Regions from separate parts of the Escherichia sp. MAL-1 genome, predicted to be linked through region 1. Evidence: predicted binding sites of a transcription regulator. Region 1 holds the regulator's gene; the other holds the start of a gene.
The links. The regulator Fur, encoded in region 1, represses iron uptake genes when iron is present. The targets are predictions, from matches to a motif close to ATAATAATGAGAACNACTATCAA.
Positions count from the first base shown of each region.

Region 1 (4,255 bases):
CCGGCAAGAAACAACAAACAATCCAAAACGCCGCGTTCAGCGGCGTTTTTTCTACTTTTCTTCGCGAATTAATTCCGCTTCGCAATTTATCCATAAAATAAATTTAAAATAACAAAACATAATTAAATAAAATGTAACCGCTTTCATCTTGCTGGAATTTCACGCTTTTATTCTTCTGCAAGCCTTTCAACCGCAAACTTAAGCCTTGTAACAAAAATCATCAAAATATGTGCGGTTGCTCATGTTCTTACATTCTGGTTACAGAAAGAGATTGATAATTCGCGTCGCGAAAAATAGTCTGTTCCTGTAGTCAGCGAGACTTTTCTCAACGCTACTTTTTTAATTTTTATTTTTTCGCTGTTCACCTTTGGTGCAGCAATTTATACGTCAAAGAGGATTAACCCATGCGTACGTTTAGTGGCAAACGTAGTACGCTGGCGCTGGCTATCGCCGGTGTTACAGCAATGTCGGGCTTTATGGCAATGCCGGAGGCTCGCGCCGAAGGATTCATCGACGATTCAACCTTAACCGGCGGTATATATTACTGGCAGCGTGAACGCGACCGTAAAGATGTTACCGACGGCGACAAATACAAAACCAACCTTTCTCACTCCACCTGGAATGCCAACCTCGATTTTCAGTCTGGTTATGCTGCTGATATGTTCGGCCTTGATATTGCCGCGTTTACGGCGATTGAAATGGCGGAAAACGGCGACAGCTCTCACCCGAACGAAATCGCGTTTTCAAAAAGTAATAAAGCCTATGACGAAGACTGGTCCGGCGACAAAAGCGGTATAAGCCTGTATAAAGCAGCGGCCAAATTTAAATACGGTCCGGTTTGGGCGAGGGCAGGTTATATTCAGCCAACCGGTCAGACGCTGTTAGCGCCTCACTGGAGCTTTATGCCGGGTACTTATCAGGGTGCGGAAGCCGGAGCGAATTTTGATTACGGCGATGCCGGTGCGTTGAGTTTCTCCTACATGTGGACCAACGAATACAAAGCGCCGTGGCATCTGGAAATGGATGAGTTTTATCAGAACGATAAAACCACCAAAGTTGATTATCTGCACTCCCTTGGGGCGAAATACGACTTCAAAAATAACTTCGTACTGGAAGCGGCTTTTGGTCAGGCGGAAGGGTATATCGATCAATATTTTGCCAAAGCCAGCTACAAATTTGATATCGCCGGTAGCCCGTTAACCACCAGCTACCAGTTCTACGGTACCCGCGATAAAGTTGACGATCGCAGCGTCAACGACCTTTATGACGGCACCGCCTGGCTGCAGGCGTTGACCTTTGGTTACCGGGCGGCTGACGTAGTGGATTTGCGCCTCGAAGGCACCTGGGTTAAGGCTGACGGTCAGCAGGGATACTTCCTGCAACGTATGACTCCAACCTACGCTTCCTCAAACGGTCGCCTGGATATCTGGTGGGACAACCGTTCTGACTTCAACGCCAACGGCGAAAAAGCAGTCTTCTTCGGTGCGATGTATGACCTGAAAAACTGGAATCTTCCAGGCTTCGCCATCGGCGCTTCCTACGTTTACGCATGGGATGCTAAACCTGCGACCTGGCAGAGCAATCCGGATGCGTACTACGACAAAAACCGGACTATTGAAGAGTCTGCATACAGCCTGGATGCGGTCTATACCATTCAGGACGGTCGCGCCAAAGGCACGATGTTCAAACTGCACTTCACCGAATACGACAACCACTCCGACATCCCAAGCTGGGGCGGTGGTTACGGCAACATCTTCCAGGATGAGCGTGACGTAAAATTTATGGTAATCGCACCATTCACCATCTTCTGATGCCCGACGCGGCAGGTTTTGTGCCTGCCGCACGTTTGAGGAATTTGCTATGAAAAAACTGATTCTCATCGCCATGATGGCATCGGGGCTGGTAGCTTGTGCGCAATCAACCGCACCACAGGAAGACAGCCGTCTGAAAGAGGCATACAGCGCCTGTATCAACACCGCGCAAGGTTCGCCGGAAAAAATTGAAGCCTGCCAGAGCGTGTTAAACGTGCTGAAGAAAGAGAAACAACATCAGCAGTTTGCCGACCAGGAAAGTGTCCGCGTACTGGATTATCAGCAGTGTCTGCGTGCAACGCAAACCGGAAATGATCAGGCGGTGAAAGCCGATTGTGATAAGGTCTGGCAGGAAATTCGCAGTAATAACAAATAAGTGAGAGCTGTAACTCTCGCTTTTCTTATTTCCCTTGCATAAAAAAGCCAACCCGCAGGTTGGCTTTTCTCGTTCAGGCTGGCTTATTTGCCTTCGTGCGCGTGCTCATCTTCGCGGCAATCGCCTTCGGCACAGTGACCGTAAAGATAGAGACTGTGGTTAGTCAGGCGAATGCCATGTTTTGCGGCAATTTCACGCTGACGCGCTTCGATGGAATCATCACTAAATTCGATAACCTTGCCGCAGTCGAGGCAGATCAGGTGATCGTGGTGATGTTGCTGTGTCAGTTCAAATACGGATTTACCGCCTTCAAAATTGTGGCGGGTGACGATACCAGCGTCGTCAAACTGGTTCAGTACGCGATATACCGTAGCCAGACCAATTTCTTCACCCATATCGATCAGACGTTTGTATAAATCTTCCGCACTGACGTGATGGTTGTCCGGCTCCTGAAGAACTTCCAGGATTTTTAAACGAGGAAGCGTTACTTTCAGGCCAGCTTTCTTTAGGGCGGTATTGTTATCAGTCATGCGGAATCTGTCCTGTTACTAAGCGGTTCACTTCATTAGAAGAAGTGACAGAATTTGCTCTTGAGATAATGCGTATCATTATAGAATTGCCACGCCTAAATGAAAACCACAAGTCCCTGGCAAATATTGTTAATAAAAACGTGGCATAGCTTACATTTACAACGGCAAGGCCACTTGAACACCGGGACATTGTACAGGTACAACAGCAAAAGTTACAAATTTGTAGCAATTATTTTGATTGGCATTATCTATTAATACGGCGTAGACATGAGTCTACGCCGCATCACATCAGGCATTGAGAATTTCGTCGAGATGCAACTCTTCAGAAATCTGTTTAACCCATTTTTCTACACGTTCAGCGGTCAGTTCCGGCTGACGGTCTTCGTCGATAGCCAGACCGACAAAGTGGTCGTCATCTGCCAGACCTTTTGATGCTTCGAAATGATAGCCCGCAGTTGGCCAGTGACCAACGATGGTTGCACCGCGCGGTTGAATGATGTCGCGGATGGTGCCCAATGCGTCGCAGAAATATTCGGCGTAATCTTCCTGGTCACCACAACCAAACAGCGCAACCAGTTTGCCATTGAAATCAATCTCTTCGAGAGTCGGGAAGAAGTCATCCCAGTCACACTGCGCTTCGCCGTAATACCAGGTTGGGATGCCCAGCAGCAGAATGTCATAAGCTTCCAGATCTTCTTTGCTGCTTTTTGCAATGTCATGGACATCGGCAACGTCTTTACCAAGCTGTTTTTGAATCATTTTTGCGATATTTTCGGTATTACCGGTGTCGCTGCCGAAAAAGATGCCAGTGATAGCCATGAGTGAAATAACCTCTTGAAACTTATTGAAATGGGGGTGGAAAATTGCCCACGGATAAAGGCAATCATAGCAGAACAGGCAGTCTTGCGGAATCAGCAAACGAGCAGGACTGCACACTGTGCTACATGAAAGTGGAAATTTAAACGATGCCCTGACTACGCAGCGCCGCCAGTTGCTGCATTAACATCTCTTCGATCAGTTCGCTACGGCTCATATTGCGCGATTCCGCCAGCTCGTTCAGCGCCTCGACAGCTTCCGCGTTCAGCTTCAGTTCGACACGCTTAAGGCCACGTACTTTGTCGCGTTTTAGTTGGTTGCGTTTATTAATACGCAGCTGTTCATCGCGCGAAAGCGGATTAGTTTTCGGTCGTCCCGGTCGACGCTCGTGCGCGAACAGATCTAATGTCGTACGGTCCGTTTGTTCTTTGGCCATGATCTTGGTGACTTCGGGGGAAACAATCAGCCAGGCCTCTGCCCGGATGGATAGCGCGCCATAATACATCAGCGCGATGAGTCACGCCAACGCCCACGCGCGGAAAGCGACGCGGACGCTGGGTTTTTAATCAGTTGCGTTAATCATTGAGATAGCGACGGATAGCGCGTAATACCGCATCTGGTTTTTCAGCATGGACCCAGTGACCCGCGCCTGCAATGACATGCGCCCGTGCCTGTGGAAATTGTGCCAGTAAATCATCACGGTACTGCTCGCTAACATACGG
Region 1 covers NZ_CM129609.1:3,438,633-3,442,887, reverse strand. Annotated here, with positions in the region: gene chiP (chitoporin ChiP) at 405-1,811, shown strand; gene chiQ (ChiQ/YbfN family lipoprotein) at 1,861-2,187, shown strand; gene fur (ferric iron uptake transcriptional regulator) at 2,271-2,717, opposite strand; gene uof (fur leader peptide) at 2,710-2,796, opposite strand; gene fldA (flavodoxin FldA) at 3,006-3,536, opposite strand; gene ybfE (LexA regulated protein) at 3,676-3,969, opposite strand; gene ybfF (esterase) at 4,109-4,255, opposite strand, start outside.

Region 2 (4,255 bases), 750 kb from region 1:
CCGCGGCCAGCCGTGCTCATACCCAGCAATTCCACCACTGGCAGGTATTAAGCCGCCAGATGGGGGATAACGCCCGTTTCAGTCTGGTCGCCACGGCGGATGACGTCGCAGATTGCGATACGCTGATTTACTACTGGCCGAAGAACAAACCGGAAGCCCAGTTCCAGTTGATGAATTTACTTTCTCTGCTGCCAGTGGGGACAGATATTTTTGTCGTTGGCGAGAACCGCAGCGGCGTGCGCAGCGCCGAGCAGATGCTGGCAGATTATGCGCCGTTGAATAAAGTCGACAGCGCTCGTCGCTGTGGCCTCTATTTTGGTCGTCTGGAAAAACAGCCGGTATTTGATGCCGATAAATTCTGGGGCGAATACAGCGTCGATGGCCTGACGGTCAAAACGCTGCCTGGCGTGTTTAGCCGCGACGGTCTGGATGTCGGTAGCCAGTTGCTGCTCTCGACGTTAACCCCGCACACGAAAGGTAAAGTGCTGGATGTCGGCTGTGGCGCGGGTGTGCTTTCAGTTGCCTTTGCGCGCCATTCGCCGAAAATTCGTCTCACCTTGTGCGATGTCTCTGCGCCAGCGGTAGAAGCCAGCCGCGCAACACTTGCGGCCAACGGTGTTGAAGGTGAAGTCTTTGCCAGCAACGTCTTTTCCGAGGTGAAAGGTCGTTTTGATATGATCATCTCCAACCCGCCGTTCCACGATGGGATGCAAACCAGCCTGGATGCGGCGCAAACGCTGATTCGCGGCGCGGTGCGTCATCTTAATAGCGGCGGCGAGCTGCGAATTGTAGCGAACGCCTTCCTGCCTTACCCGGACGTGCTGGATGAGACATTTGGCTTCCATGAAGTGATTGCGCAAACCGGGCGTTTCAAGGTGTATCGCGCCATTATGACCCGCCAGGCGAAGAAAGGTTAATTATCTCGCCGAATACCGTGTCGGATGCGGCGTGAACGCCTTATCCGACCTACAAAACCTGCACGTTAGCCCTTCGTAGGCCAGATAAGACGCGCCCGCGTCGCATCTGGCATCTGCACCCAAATACCGTGTCGGATGCGGCGTGAACGCCTTATCCGACCTACAAAACTACCAAACCTGCACGTTAGTTTCCTGATGGACATTTTTCCAGCAATTACACCTCCGGCGATAATTAACTATTGACGAAAAGCTGAAAACCACTAGAATGCGCCTCCGTGGTAGCAATTCTTTTTAAGAATTGATGGTATGCGAAGGTGGCGGAATTGGTAGACGCGCTAGCTTCAGGTGTTAGTGTCCTTACGGACGTGGGGGTTCAAGTCCCCCCCCTCGCACCAAAAACCACGTTGATATTGCTCGCACTGGGCGAAGGTGGCGGAATTGGTAGACGCGCTAGCTTCAGGTGTTAGTGTTCTTACGGACGTGGGGGTTCAAGTCCCCCCCCTCGCACCAAACGAGGCGATATCAAAAAAAGTAAGATGACTGTGCGAAGGTGGCGGAATTGGTAGACGCGCTAGCTTCAGGTGTTAGTGTCCTTACGGACGTGGGGGTTCAAGTCCCCCCCCTCGCACCAATTATCTTTACTTCCTTTCTTGTTTCTTCCTTGATTTTTCATCCCTGATTCAAATTCATTAGCATCAGCATGATGCCAGCACTAAGCGCCAGGCACGATGGTAGCAAAATGTAATGCCGTAACTGTTTGTGATACAGCATCACCGGCGTCAATATCAATCCCATCAGAATGACAATCCGCCACTGATCCGGCGATAAATCCGCATACATCAGCCCTGCAATCAGCAATCCCGGCAGCAACACTCCCCAGCCACTGCCCAGCGTACGTTGCAACATGGTTTCATCTCTTTCATTGATAATGATAACCGATATCATATGATAATTTTTATCATTTGCAAGCCAGAGAAATCCCTTGCTATCGGGTAAACCTATCGCTAGGATTAGCAATCATTATCATTTAGATTACTATCCCGATTATGGCCTATCGTTCCGCACCGCTCTATGAAGATATCATCTGGCGAACGCATCTCCAGCCGCAGGATGCTGGGCTTGCACAAGCCGTACGTGCGACGATCGCCAAACATCGTGAACATTTGCTCGAGTTTATCCGCCTGGATGAACCCGCTCCGCTTAACGCCATGACGCTGGCGCAATGGTCATCACCGAATGCGCTAAGTTCTCTACTCGCGGTCTATTCCGATCATATCTATCGCAACCAACCAACGATGATCCGCGAGAACAAACCGCTGATCTCACTATGGGCACAATGGTATATCGGCCTGATGGTGCCACCATTAATGCTGGCGCTACTGACGCAGGAAAAGGCATTAGATGTGTCGCCGGAACATTTCCATGCTGAGTTTCACGAAACCGGACGCGTCGCCTGTTTCTGGGTCGATGTGTGTGAAGATAAAAACGCAACACCACATTCGCCGCAGCAGCGAATGGAAACGTTAATCAGCCAGGCGCTGGTTCCGGTTGTGCAGGCACTAGAAGCGACCGGAGAGATCAACGGCAAACTTATCTGGAGTAATACCGGTTATTTGATCAACTGGTATCTCACTGAGATGAAGCAGCTGCTCGGCGAGGCGACGGTTGAATCGCTGCGCCATGCCCTCTTTTTTGAGAAAACGCTCACGAACGGTGAAGATAATCCACTCTGGCGTACCGTGGTACTGCGCGATGGCCTGCTGGTGCGCCGCACTTGCTGCCAGCGTTATCGCTTACCGGATGTGCAGCAATGTGGCGATTGTACGCTGAAATGAAAGCACTGCCGGGGAAGTAAACCCGGCATCATGCGGATTAATAGGGATGCAACACATTACTTGCTTCGCAATGCCGCATACATAACAGAATATCTGCGGCCTCCAACAACCCTGCATCAGAACTGACGCCCAGTTTCGACATCACATTAAATTTATGTGCACGGATCGTTTTGATATTGCGTTTAAGCTGCTCGGCAATTTGTGTCATTGAGTAGCCACGCGACATAAAGCGCAATATTTCTCTCTCCGTGGGGCTTAGCGTCCGGCTTTGGTTAATGTACCACTGATTGTTCAGTCGGTCGGTCGCCTGACGTACACCATTTAATGACAAAAAGAGTTCCTGATGAAAAATCTCCAGCGTTGACGCTTTACTTAATACACCGTCCAGCGGTGATGGCGACAATGAACCAATCAGCCGAGCTTCAATATCATCATCCGCAATAACTAAACGCCGGGTACGCGGAAACTTAATCGCCAGTTCAGTCAGGCAAGATAATCCCTCTCTGCGCTCACTTCTCATGGCAGAAAAAGAAAAAATGACCGCCGCAAACGAGATCCGCGACATGGCATCCTGAAATGACTCCTGACTGGTATAGGTATGGAGCTTATAAGGGTTACCCGCAAACTTTCTGAATAAACTCTCAATACCGATACTACTCATGACGCATTTTTCTATGAGTGCGACATTTCTCTTCTTAATTCGGCTGTGTTCCATTCTGCGGCATCTCCATAAACAGAAGGCAAGTTAAGTTCTCTTGCACCCTGCGCGCTATTTATCCATGCATACATTTCAGCGTTGCTGTGAATTGCCAGTCGACGCATCGCACTGTTTTTTTGGGCGCTGATAGTTTTATTACTTTTCTTAAGCAATGAAGCTATCTGGTTGATGCCCCATCCTTTACCTAATAGCCGCAGCACCTTGCGCTCTGAAAGAGTGAGAATGACGGAGCGATAGCTAAAATCATGAGTTTCAGTCATTGCCGGAGAGGTCAGCATGGCGCTGATACGCTCTGCGTGCGTATTGCCGGAACGTACGGTCTTGACCAGATTCTCAATGGGTTCAACATCAGACAATAACGTCGCCGTAGGGCACATGAGCAGTTCTACTGCCTGGGAATACCAGGAGCGTGACACCATGAAAACCCAGTGAATTTCCCGATATTGTGAGATTAAAGAATAATAATGTTCACAAACAGAACGTGGATCTTCACTTTCACCGGCTAAATCAGCAATGACTAATCCGGAACGACGTAATTGTAATAAGGTAAGGTCCTCCGCAGAGGCGCTGGATATTATTTCATATTCAGGGAAGTGAGTCCTCATGACCTCTTTTAACCCTGCTTGCATAACAGGTATTTTACTGATAACAATTCCATTTTTGCAGCATCCTGGCAACATATTTCCTCCACATCCACTGTCTAAAAATTATGATGGTTTATTCAGGATATTCATTCCTTAAATGTTTCCAGCAAATTAATAGATTAAGCGAATAAATTATCCTTA
Region 2 covers NZ_CM129609.1:4,186,576-4,190,830, forward strand. Annotated here, with positions in the region: gene rsmC (16S rRNA (guanine(1207)-N(2))-methyltransferase RsmC) at 1-917, shown strand, start outside; tRNA gene ACU8XX_RS20875 (tRNA-Leu) at 1,226-1,312, shown strand; tRNA gene ACU8XX_RS20880 (tRNA-Leu) at 1,341-1,427, shown strand; tRNA gene ACU8XX_RS20885 (tRNA-Leu) at 1,462-1,548, shown strand; gene ACU8XX_RS20890 (DUF1435 domain-containing protein) at 1,587-1,823, opposite strand; gene fhuF (siderophore-iron reductase FhuF) at 1,964-2,752, shown strand; gene bglJ (DNA-binding transcriptional activator BglJ) at 2,790-3,467, opposite strand; gene ACU8XX_RS20905 (helix-turn-helix domain-containing protein) at 3,425-4,150, opposite strand.
Region 2: the regulator Fur is predicted to act here: its motif matches at 1,840-1,862, upstream of fhuF (siderophore-iron reductase FhuF).